2 regions of the Bacillus sp. NEAU-Y102 genome follow, and region 1 is predicted to be linked to the other one. Evidence: riboswitches for the same ligand, from Rfam matches in the RefSeq annotation. Region 1 holds a riboswitch; the other holds the start of a gene.

Region 1 (6,299 bases):
GCAACCGGATGTTTATTACTTATCTTATAGTGGACATGCATCACAAGCAGCACCTATTACAGGTTTACATTTGCCTCATATAACGATGAATAAAGTGTTGATGGGGAATGCATTTTTCTTAGGTTCTTATGCGAGATATGAAGAAAACCGTCCGTTAGTTGATACTTCTTGGTGGCAAAATGATGGTGTAGTAAATACAAATTCTATGATTGCACCAATTTCTAATGTTGCTGTAAATAATCATGAGTCATTACAGGTTGGAAAATGGAATCATATCGAAACGAAAGCGAATTGGGATCATCTCGACATGGTAGGATTAAGTGTTTCAGACTCGTTAGGTTTTTCTAGCATTCAAGAGTTTTATAGAACAATTGCTGAAAAGCTATCACGTTTACCGAAATAAGTAATAATAAAGCGCTCTCGATGGAATTCGAGAGCGCTTTATATTATATTGAAAGAGGGGTTTGGTAGAAAAATATGGGGGGATATTATGAAAATTCAAGTTGTATTATCAGGATACGGAACAGTAGGCAGAGAGTTTATAAAATTATTAAATGAAAAGTATTCATATATATATGAAACATATGGGATTCAATTAGTTGTAAGTGGCGTATTAGGAAGAAATATTGCAATACATAATGAAGACGGCTTATCTCTTCATCATTTATTGATGTATGGTGGCGGTACCGCTGCAATTGAAAAATATTTAGAGTATCATCCGAAGGAACGTGCAACAACTAGCATAAGTGGTACTGTATTGGTAGAATCAACAGTTACAAATCTTAAAGATGGAAATCCAGGGAAACAATATATGAAACAAGCGATTGAGAAACAGATGGATATAGTAGCAATTTCAAAAGGTGCACTCGTTACAAACTGGAGAGAAATAAATGAAGCAGCAAGAGGCGTAAATGTACGAATTCGATATAGCGGTGCAACAGCCGCTGCACTACCGACGCTAGATATCGGACAATTTAGTTTAGCCGGTTGCAGTATTGAAAAAATAGAAGGAATATTAAATGGAACAACTAATTATATTCTTACGAAAATGTATGAGGAAGATATGACATTTGAAGAAGCACTGAAAGAAGCGCAAAATAAAGGAATTGCTGAGACAAACCCTATATTAGATATAAGTGGTTCAGATAGTGCGTGTAAATTGTTACTTTTGACAAACAGCTTAATGGAAACAGAGAAAACACTTACTGATATACATATAAAAGGAATCGAGCACGTTACAAAACAGCAAATACAAAATGCTAAGGAACAACATAAAATTATTAAATTAATAGCATCAATATATAAGGATGAGGGTGGCAATGTGAATTTAAATGTTGAACCGTGCGAAATAGAAAAAGATCATCCGTTAGCAAAAGTAAATGGGACCGAAAAAGGAATTACGTTCTTTACAGATACGATGGGACAAGTTACTACAATTGGTGGGGCTTCTAATCCACGAGGCGCTGCAGCTGCAGCTTTAAAAGATGTAATTAACTTATATCGAAAAGACTTGTAAGACCGTACCGCCCTTTATAAAAAATACATATGTCGTGGACCTTTTGTGAATGAAATAAATATGCAAAAATGATTGCAGGGGGTAAGGAATTGTTTAAGGATTTTAAAGTTGTTAAAGATCGTCCCGTTTATATTCAATTGAAAGATTATTTGAAGAAGATGATTATGAAAGGGCACTTGCTCGGGAATCAAAAAATCCCATCAACAAGGGAACTAAGTGAATTACTAAGTGTGAGTAGAAACACTGTACTTGCTGCTTATGCAGATTTAGAGCAAGAAGGACTCATTTATGCAGTTAAAGGAAAAGGGAACTTTGTTGCGAAGGTAGATATATCTAACACTTCGTCTGTTGAAATAGATTGGAAAAATAAACTTAATACAGTGACCGCATTAGCGGATGAATTAGATTTAATGAAACATGGTGTTCGTTGGGAAAAGGGAATGATTGTTTTTAATAGTATAGCCCCGGATGAGAAGCTATTTGATGTTGAAAACTTCAAAAGAGCTTTTCTTACTCGTATGTCCATTGAAGGGGACATCGTATTGAACTACGGATATGCAAAGGGATATAAACCGTTAATGAATTATTTACTTCATTACATGGAAATGAAAGGTGTAGACATTTCGAATAAAGATATTCTAATTACAAATGGATTTACAGAAGGATTGGATATTGTACTTTCTTCTTTATCAAAAAAATCCGGTCGTGTCATTTGTGAGAATCCAACTCACCACGCTGCACTAAAGCTGTTCCGTTTACATGGACTTGAAGTTCATGGGATTGATATGAATGAGGATGGTATTGATACGAATGAAGTTGAAAAAAGCTTACGTGAAAAAGATTTTGATTTTGCTTATTTAATTCCTTCTTATCATAATCCAACCGGTATTGTTACGAGTTCAGAGAAAAGAACGGAATTGATGAGGTTATTCTCGAAATATAAGGTTCCTATTATAGAGGACGGATTTAATGAAGAATTACGTTATTCAGGTTCACATTTAGCTCCCTTATTAACTTTTGCTGGAGCTGGCAATAATGTGATTTATATTAGTAGCTTTTCAAAGGTACTTTTCCCTGGTTTACGTGTAGGTTGGATTATTGCAGATAAAGAGCTGATTCATTATTTAGAAAGCGTAAAAAGAGCAAGAACAATCCACACATCTACGTTAGATCAAGCGGTTCTATTTCAATATTTACATGAGGGATATTTTGAGAAATATTTAAAAAAGGCAAGATCGGTTTATAAGAAAAAATATGAGTTAGCTGTCGGCGCGTGTAATCAGTTCATTCCTTTCAAAAGAATGACTGGAGATGGTGGACTTCATTTATTTATAGAGCTAGAAGAGCATATGAATGCCCGCACACTTTTACAAAAGTGTTATGAGAAAGGCGTTACGTTTTCACCTGGAGATGTTTTTTACTCTGATGGAGAAGGGGCGAACACTTTCCGATTAGGGTTTTCGCGCTTGAAAGAAGAAGAAATAGTTCGGGGAATTAAAATAATTGGTGATACATTAAAAAATGAAATTTGGAGTTGAGAAAATGAAAATCGGTGTTATTATGGGCGGGGTATCGTCTGAAAAACAAGTTTCAATTATGACAGGGAATGAAATGATTGCTCATTTAGATAAAAATAAGTATGAAATAGTCCCAATTACATTAAATGAAAAAATGGATTTAATTGAAAAAGCGAAAGACATTGACTTTGCGTTGCTCGCATTACACGGGAAATATGGAGAAGATGGGACAGTTCAAGGAACACTGGAGAGTTTAGGGATTCCTTATAGCGGAAGTAATATGTTATCTAGTAGTATATGTATGGATAAGAATATTTCGAAAAAGATTTTACGTTATGAAGGTGTAGAAACACCAGATTGGATTGAACTTACAAAAATGGAGGATCTAAAGCTTGATGAGTTAGATAAGTTAGGATTTCCATTAGTGGTAAAACCAAACTCTGGCGGATCGAGTGTCGGGGTGAAAATCGTTTACAATAAAAATGAATTGATCTCAATGCTAGAAACTGTATTTGAATGGGATTCTGAAGTAGTAATTGAGAAGTATATAAAAGGTGATGAAATTACATGTTCCATTCTGGATGGAAAACAGTTACCTATAGTTTCAATTCGACATGCAGCCGAGTTCTTTGACTACAATGCAAAATATGATGATACTAGTACAGTTGAGGAAGTTATCGAACTTCCAGCGGAAATTAATGAATGTGTAAATAAAGCGTCACTGGCTTGTTATAAAGCATTAAAATGTAGTGTTTATGCAAGAGTTGATATGATGGTGAAGGATGGAATTCCATATGTAATGGAAATTAATACATTACCAGGGATGACACAATCAAGTTTATTGCCAAAAAGTGCAGAAGCAGCGGGAATTAGTTATAGCAAACTATTAGATATGATTATTGAAACATCATTAAAAGTTAGAAAAGAAGAAGGGTTTTAAGGGGATTATATAACTAATTCTTTTGACAGTTTCACGAAGTATGCTATGATGAATACATTATAAAAACAAAATATTTATCCACTAGGGGGGCCTTTTATAGGCTGAGATCAAATGTGATTTTGAGACTCTTAGTACCTGATCTGGTTAATGCCAGCGTAGGGAAGTGGGAAAGACGTTGCTATTTAATGAGTAAATAAATACTGTCAATTTCACTTTCTTTACGCCTGTAAAGAAAGTTTTTTTATTTTACAGCTTTAATAATTGTGGATAAATACTTATATTTTATACATTATTGGAGGGATTTAAATGACTTTTTCACAATCATTACGTAAAGAAGTAGATTCAATTTGGGAAGCGAGTTTTAACCATCCTTTTGTAAAAAAACTTGGTGAAGGAACGTTAGATTTAGCTAGTTTTCGCTATTATGTGCTTCAAGATTCATATTATTTGATTCATTTTGCTAGAGTACAAACTTTAGGAGCTGCAAAAGCTCTTGAATTAGAGACGACAGCTCGTATGGCACATCATGCTCAAAATACATATGAGGCCGAGTTATCTTTACATGAGAATTTTGCTAAAAAGCTAGGGATAACAAAAGAAGAAAAAGATAATTTTATTCCTGCGCCAACTGCATATGCGTATACTTCACATATGTATCGTGCTGCGTATGAAGGGCATTTAGGAGATATCATTGCAGCAATTTTACCTTGCTATTGGTTGTATTACGAAATTGGGGAACGTTTAAAAGAATGTCAGCCGGAAGAGCCAATTTATAACGAATGGATTTCTGCTTATGGATCTGATTGGTTCCGTACGCTAGTTGAAGAACAAATTACACGGTTAGATACTATTGCTGAAAAAGTAACAGAGGCAGACCGCAAGCGTATGAAACAGCATTTTATTATTAGCAGTCAATATGAATATTCATTTTGGGAAATGGCTTATACATTAGAAAAGTGGCCAGTGGATACAGACGTAAAAGACGTAATTGGATAAAGAATAGAAGTAATGTTAGAGATAGGTATGATCCATACCTATCTCTATATTTTTTCTTGTCAAATTTGCGTAAAGTCATTAGTGCTACGGATATGGTGAAATAGAATATCGATAATTTAGCTCATTTAATTGTCTACGCATTAACTGGATAAACTTCTGTCACATTTATTTTACAATTAAAGAACGTAAATGTTGGTGGTATGAAGTTAAATAAGAAAAGAAACCCGAGCTGTTAGCTGTAACGGAGTTGTTTTTTCTTTGCAGGAATTTCTAAGTTAACATGAAGTGCTGTTCATACAATATGCAAATTTGCATATTGTATTTTTTTGAGTTCTTTGTGTGTTAAAATCAAATATAGAGATATGGAAATATAAAGAAGCAAAAGCAGGAATATCTAATGAATTTTGAGAGGTGTTATATGTTTACAAATAAGAAATTAATTCGATTTGGTTTATCGTTGTTTGTATTTTTAGGGATAATTAATTTTACAATCAGCTATTTCCAAACATATCTTGAAACAGCAGCAGATATTAAATGGGTAATTCCAGAAATTTGGAAAACTATTTTACTAGATGTTCCTCAAGGTATACTTGTTCTTTTAGGCGCAATTGCATTATATGATTTCACAAAAGAGGCATCACAAAAAGACGCATCAATCTAAGTGTGTCTTTTTTCAATTAGAAATTTCATAGAGAGCTTTGCTGGAGAAATAGAATAAAAAGCCCTAATTAGGGCTTTTTTCTTTATAGGAATTTCTTAACCGTCATAGAAACCGGTTACTTAGAGGTGTTATAGCAAAGGCATTTACAGTACAAGAAAATCTAAGTGATATATGGAAATATATAGGATTTGTCCGCGTGATTATTGAGAAATTAATTGAGCTTAGTAAGTATGAAGATATGACGCTAGAATTTATATTTTATAATTTCTATTTATAAAAATGAGCCCATAGTAAAAATAGGTATATGAACAAGGTGCATCATCTAGTGATAAGTCATACTTTGTTGGTGTACGTATTGAACTTAGTTTATAGCGCTATCTCTACTTAGATGTAACGAACAGAAATATAGGGAAGCATCAATGAGGTTGTATTTTATAAACGGAGGTTATGAAAATGAATCAGTTTCAACAAGAAATACAAGCGTTAAGCCTTAATGATTACCGATCTGGAAATATTGTCTATTGGGACCAGCAAAATCAATATCCATATTACTATATTGAAGATGCTGCTCGTCGCTGTGGGGGTTGTGGTCGTTGTGGCGGTTGTGGCGGAGGTCGTTGTGGCGGATTCCGTTGTGGTGGATTCCGTTGTATTGGTTGCTTCGGTTGT
Region 2 (6,299 bases), on a different contig from region 1:
ATTTTCGGTATCGCTTGGATGGGAGATACTTTCTTTAATGGAAACTTAAATATGATTCAAGGATCCATTCAGCATTTAGTAACAAGTGCACCTTGGCTATTTGCCATCGCACTATTCATTCTATCTATTTTACTGTACAGCCAAGCAGCAACAGTACGTGCCTTAATGCCACTTGGACTATCCCTTGGTATTCCACCAGCACTACTGATTGCGATGTTCCCTGCAGTAAACGGATATTTCTTCATTCCAAACTACGGGACAATCGTTGCTGCCATTAACTTTGACCGTACCGGTACAACAGGTATTGGTAAATACGTATTAAATCATAGCTTTATGATTCCAGGCTTAATTGCAACATTTACTTCTATCGGAATTGGAATGCTCTTAATTTCAATTATGTTTTAAAGAAAAAGCACAAACCTTTATTTAAAAAGGTTTGTGCTTTTTTAATCAAACGTTTGTTTAAATTTTTTGGGCAGTCTACTTCTCGATGTAGCACTTAAAATACTACATGTCCTTTTCTACAAACTTCTCTTTACTTCTTCAGCTAATTTTCTCGTACTTTCATATGCAGATTCAGCTAAACTAATTGCTGAAACAACTGAAATACCATCCGCACCCGCTTCTATAACTGCCGCTGTATTTTCAATTGTAATCCCACCAATACCAACGATTGGCACTGTAATTCCTTGTTCTCTAAAATAAGCTAATCCTTTCGTTCCTTGAACCGCTTTCGTATCTTTTTTCGTACTCGTTGGGAAAATAGGTCCAACGCCTAAATAATCTGCTCCGTTTTCGATTGCAAAGCGTGCTTCTTCAATTGTATGAGCAGATACGCCGATAATTTTATCTCCCATTTTTTCACGAACAGATGTAATTCCTTCATCATCTTGTCCTACATGAACACCATCTGCATCTAATTCAATGGCTAATTCTACATCATCATTTACAATGAAAGGAACACTATATTCCTTACAAAGCGTCTGCAATTCTTTTGCAAAGCGCACTCTATCTCCTCCGATTAAAGAACCTTCCCCCTTCTCGCGAAACTGAAAAAGTGTCACTCCACCATCTAACGCTTCTTTCAATACAGCTAAAGGATCCCTCGTGCAGTTATTACTTCCCATAATAAAATACACTTGCAATAGGTTAGACATTTTCTTTGTTTCAATGCGCATCATGTGTTTCATCCCCCTTACTCTAACTCCTCAATCTTCCCATATTTCTCTATATCAGCTGAAGTTGTATTCGCTAATTGATTTAAAAATTCAATTTGGAAACTACCTGGCCCTTTTTCTACTGTTTTAGCAGCTGCCAGTTCCGAAGCTACACCATAAAACGTTAATGCTGCTACAGTTGCCTTTACATAATCTTTTTCAACTGCTACAAATGCTCCTATTACTGAAGTTAGTAAACAACCTGTTCCCGTAACTTTCGTTAAAATAGGGTGACCGTTTCGAATAACAATAGTTCTCTCTCCATCTGTAACAACATCTTCTTTTCCAGTAATAACCGCAACTGTATTTAATTCGTCTGCTGCCTGCCTTGCAATACCTACAACATTGCCATTTCCAGTACCAGCGTCTACCCCTTTAATTTCCCATTTCTCATTAATAACGTTTGCTATTTCAGCCGCATTGCCGCGGATAATTGCTAAATCTATTTCGGCTGGAATATGTCTCGCAACTTCTGTTCGATACGAAGTTGCTCCTGCACCAACTGGATCAAATAGTACTGGCACATTGTTCACATTTGCTGATTTACCAGCAAGTAACATCGCTTCTACTTCCTCAGGACGAAGTGTTCCCATATTTAATACTAACGCTCCAGCAATGCTAGCCATTTCTGCTACTTCTTCTTTTGCATACGCCATTACAGGCGATGCCCCAAGTGCCAACAAACCGTTAGCAGTAAAATTTGTTACAACAACATTTGTAATATTATGAACAAGCGGATTAGATTCTCTCACCAAATCCACTACTTTACTAATTTCTTTCATATTCATCCTTTTCATCTCCTAACTATAATGATGGGAGATACACAAAAAGACACTTTGCGCGTACGCAAAGTGCCTGAACATGTGCTTTTACACTCTCCCTACGCTGGCATTATCCAACAGGTTCAAATGGTCAATGACGGACTAGTAGCCATACTCTCAGTTTGTATCCACAAACTCCCATGTGTTTCTTATTCATCTACTTCAAAGTCTACTCTTATTCTAGTAAAATAACAAGTTCTTTACTTTTCTATTTAATATAGAAGCAACTGATAAAGTGAAACTTTAATCAGTTGGGATTTTGTTCACTCCATTAAAAACAGCTCAAATATGGAGCGAAACTGAATCTCAAGAAGATGTATGCTATATTTAACTTATGGAAATTTGAAAGGATGTTTTTAATATGTCAAAAAGCGTTGTAATCGCTGAAAAACCTTCCGTTGCACGAGATATTGCTCGTGTACTGAAGTGTGATAAAAAAGGAAACGGCTATCTTGAGGGTAATAAATATATTGTAACTTGGGCTTTAGGTCATCTCGTTACATTAGCAGATCCAGAAAGTTATGATATGAAATATAAAAAGTGGAATTTAGAAGATTTACCGATGCTACCTAAGCGTTTGAAATTAACGGTTATTAAACAAACTGGTAAACAGTTTAATGCTGTAAAGAGTCAGCTACTTAGAAAAGATGTAAATGAAATTATTGTAGCAACAGACGCTGGACGTGAAGGGGAATTAGTCGCACGCTGGATTATCGATAAAGTTAAGCTAAATAAACCAATCAAACGTTTATGGATTTCTTCTGTAACCGATAAAGCAATTAAAGATGGTTTTGCAAATTTAAAACCAGGTAAAGCCTATGACAATTTATACGCTTCAGCAGTTGCACGTTCAGAAGCTGACTGGTATATCGGTCTTAATGCAACTCGCGCTTTAACAACTCGCTTTAATGCCCAGTTAAATTGCGGCCGTGTGCAAACTCCTACTGTTGCAATGATCGCTAGTCGTGAGGATGAAATAAAGAACTTCAAAGCACAAACTTACTACGGCATCGAAGCTCAAACAATGGAGAAACTCAAACTTACTTGGCAAGATACAAATGGCAATAGCCGTAGTTTTAATAAAGAAAAAATTGATGGTATTGTAAGAGGTTTAGATAAACAAAATGCTACCGTTGTGGAAATTGATAAGAAACAGAAGAAGTCATTCTCTCCTGGTCTTTATGATTTAACTGAATTGCAACGTGATGCAAATAAAAAGTTCGGTTACTCTGCTAAAGAAACATTAAATATTATGCAGAAATTGTATGAACAGCATAAAGTGCTAACGTACCCTCGTACAGATTCACGCTACATTTCATCTGATATCGTTGGAACACTTCCAGAACGTCTAAAAGCATGTGGTGTTGGAGAATACCGTCCCTTCGCACATAAAGTATTACAAAAGCCTATCAAACCTAACAAATCATTTGTTGATGATAGTAAAGTAAGCGATCATCATGCGATTATTCCAACAGAAGGATACGTTAACTTCTCAGCATTCACAGATAAAGAACGCAAAATTTATGATTTAGTTGTAAAACGTTTCTTAGCTGTTTTATTCCCAGCATTCGAATACGAGCAACTAACATTACGTACCAAAGTTGGTAGTGAAACGTTCATTGCACGCGGAAAAACGATTTTACATGCTGGTTGGAAGGAAGTATACGAAAATCGATTTGAAGACGATGATGTAACTGATGACGTAAAAGAGCAGCTTCTGCCTCACATTGAAAAGGGCGATACATTAACTGTAAAGTTACTTATGCAAACATCAGGCCAAACGAAAGCACCTGCACGCTTTAATGAAGCAACTTTACTTTCAGCAATGGAGAATCCTACAAAATATATGGATACGCAAAATAAACAACTCGCTGATACATTAAAATCGACTGGTGGATTAGGTACTGTAGCAACGCGTGCTGATATTATCGACAAGCTATTCAATTCGTTCTTAATTGAAAAACGTGGCAAAGATATTCATATTACTTCAAAAGGCCGTCAGTTACTTGATTTAGTACCAGAAGAGTTAAAATCCCCTACACTAACTGGTGAATGGGAACAAAAACTTGAGGCTATCGCAAAAGGTAAGCTGAAAAAAGAAGTATTCATTTCTGAAATGAAGAACTATACGAAAGAAATTGTTTCTGAAATTAAATCGAGTGATAAAAAATATAAACATGACAACATTTCAACGAAGTCTTGTCCAGACTGCGGTAAACCAATGCTAGAAGTAAACGGCAAAAAGGGAAAAATGCTCGTATGCCAAGATCGTGAATGTGGTCATCGTAAAAATGTATCTCGTACAACAAACGCTCGCTGTCCGCAATGTAAGAAGAAACTAGAATTACGTGGTGAAGGCGCTGGCCAAATTTTCGCATGTAAATGTGGCTATCGCGAAAAACTTTCTACATTCCAAGAAAGACGTAAAAAAGAATCTGGAAACAAAGCTGATAAGCGCGACGTTCAAAAATATATGAAACAACAGAACAAAGAGGAAGAACCATTAAACAACCCATTTGCGGAAGCATTAAAAAAATTAAAGTTCGATTAAACAAAAAGGTTCCTACCGCTCTCGGTAGGAACCTTTTCTTAATGAATGATTTTACTTCCTTTTGCATTCTCAACAAATTTTTCACTTGATTTGTTAATTGGTGTTTTCAGTAATAACGCAGCAACAATCATAACTACTACGAAAGCACTTAACACAAGTAAATCGCGCGTTACGATATCCCAAAGCATTCCGCCAACTGTTTCACGAATTGCGCTAATTGCGTATGTGAATGGTAAGAACGGATAAATCGCTTGGAAGAACGCTGGTGTCATTTGGATTGGGAATGTTCCGCCCGATCCTGCTACTTGTAGTACAAGTAAAATGATCGCCATCGATTTCCCAACATTTCCGAAAATAGAAACGAGTGAGTATACGATACAAACGAAGACTCCTCCAATAAATAAACTAAATAACACAAACCAGAACTTATCGACTACGTACGTACCGAGTAAGAATATATCTCCCATCGATACGATAAACGCTTGTGAAAGACCTATCGTTAAGAATGTTAATAAACGTCCGAAGTAAATTTCATGGCTCTTATAATTTGCGCCCTCTTCGTGTACTTCTACCGTTAATAATGAAACCATTAATAATGCGCCTACCCATAATGCAAGCACTGTATAGAATGGTGACATCGCTGAACCGTAGTTCGGCATCGCAAATAATTTATTTTCTTTTAAATTTACTGGATTCGCAAAGTAATCACTTTGCTTCTCAACATCGTTTTTCAATAAGCGTATGATGTCTTTTAAATCCTCTTCAGATTCAAAATCACGAATTTTATCTGCTAATTCTTTAATCTTTTTCTCAGTAGCTGGCATTTCAGCTTTAATGTCTGCTAATTTCTTTTTACCATCTACTAAACCTTTTGATGAATCTTCTAGTAATTTTTTAACATCTGGAAGCTTTTTGTCTGCATCGTTTAAAATTTGAGTTGTATTTTTCGACATCTCTTTTGTACGAGCAATTGCTGTATTGAAGTTAGGTACAATCTCTGAATCATACGTCGATAATACATCTGTTAATTGAGCTGATCCGCCCTTCGCAGCATTGTTAATACTTTCAATTACATCTTTTGTAGGTTTCTGTCCATTGTTAAGAAGTGTAATCCCCTTATTCGTTGCATCTACACCTTTTTGCAGACTACTTTTCGCTTTATTTAATTTTGCGATTCCATTATTAAGGTTTTTATCACTATTTACATCCGCTAAAACCTTATTTGTACTTTCTAGAACTGGAATCATATCATCAATTAAACCGATTCCAGATTGGAATTGACCATTTAAGCTTTTCAAGGCTTCCTTCGAACCTTCTAAACCATTAATACCTTTGTTTTGTACATCCTCTAGTGCTTTTTGGACACTAGATTTAGTACTTTCTAGACCATTTTTCGCTTTATCATAATCAGCTTTTGCATTATCGTATATTTCATTCGCATTAGCTTTAGCTTGATCTACTGTGCTAACTGCTTTTTTATAATCTGCTACAAACGTTTCATTATAATCTTTTTCAGCTTGATCAATTAATGCATTTGCTGCATCTAATTTTTGATTTGCTACATCTGTTACATCTTTCTTTACTTCTTGTCCTGTACCGATAACATTTACAATATCTTTAATACCGTTGTTTGCATTTTCCATACCACTTTTCAGCTTAGTTAGGCGATCCACTCGCCCTTGGAAAAAGCTTTTTCCAAAATCAGTCGTC

The links. Region 1 has a riboswitch for thiamine pyrophosphate ahead of tenA (thiaminase II). Riboswitches for the same ligand answer to the same signal wherever they lie in the genome.
Region 2: linked by a shared signal. The riboswitch ahead of thiM (hydroxyethylthiazole kinase) and the one ahead of tenA (thiaminase II) in region 1 are both predicted to bind thiamine pyrophosphate.

Annotation. Positions count from the first base shown of each region.
Region 1 is NZ_JBTWFK010000008.1:14,610-20,908, reverse strand. Features, by position in the region: gene ACYFX0_RS20780 (esterase/lipase family protein) at 1-403, shown strand, start outside; gene ACYFX0_RS20775 (homoserine dehydrogenase) at 491-1,516, shown strand; gene pdxR (MocR-like pyridoxine biosynthesis transcription factor PdxR) at 1,606-3,054, shown strand; gene ACYFX0_RS20765 (D-alanine--D-alanine ligase) at 3,059-3,973, shown strand; TPP riboswitch at 4,047-4,152, shown strand; gene tenA (thiaminase II) at 4,280-4,969, shown strand; gene ACYFX0_RS20755 (DUF3937 domain-containing protein) at 5,367-5,630, shown strand; gene ACYFX0_RS20750 (heterocycloanthracin/sonorensin family bacteriocin) at 6,084-6,299, shown strand, end outside.
Region 2 is NZ_JBTWFK010000009.1:102,814-109,112, reverse strand. Features, by position in the region: gene ACYFX0_RS22225 (anaerobic C4-dicarboxylate transporter family protein) at 1-405, shown strand, start outside; gene thiE (thiamine phosphate synthase) at 522-1,181, opposite strand; gene thiM (hydroxyethylthiazole kinase) at 1,196-2,005, opposite strand; TPP riboswitch at 2,078-2,190, opposite strand; gene topB (DNA topoisomerase III) at 2,400-4,589, shown strand; gene ACYFX0_RS22205 (YhgE/Pip domain-containing protein) at 4,628-6,299, opposite strand, start outside.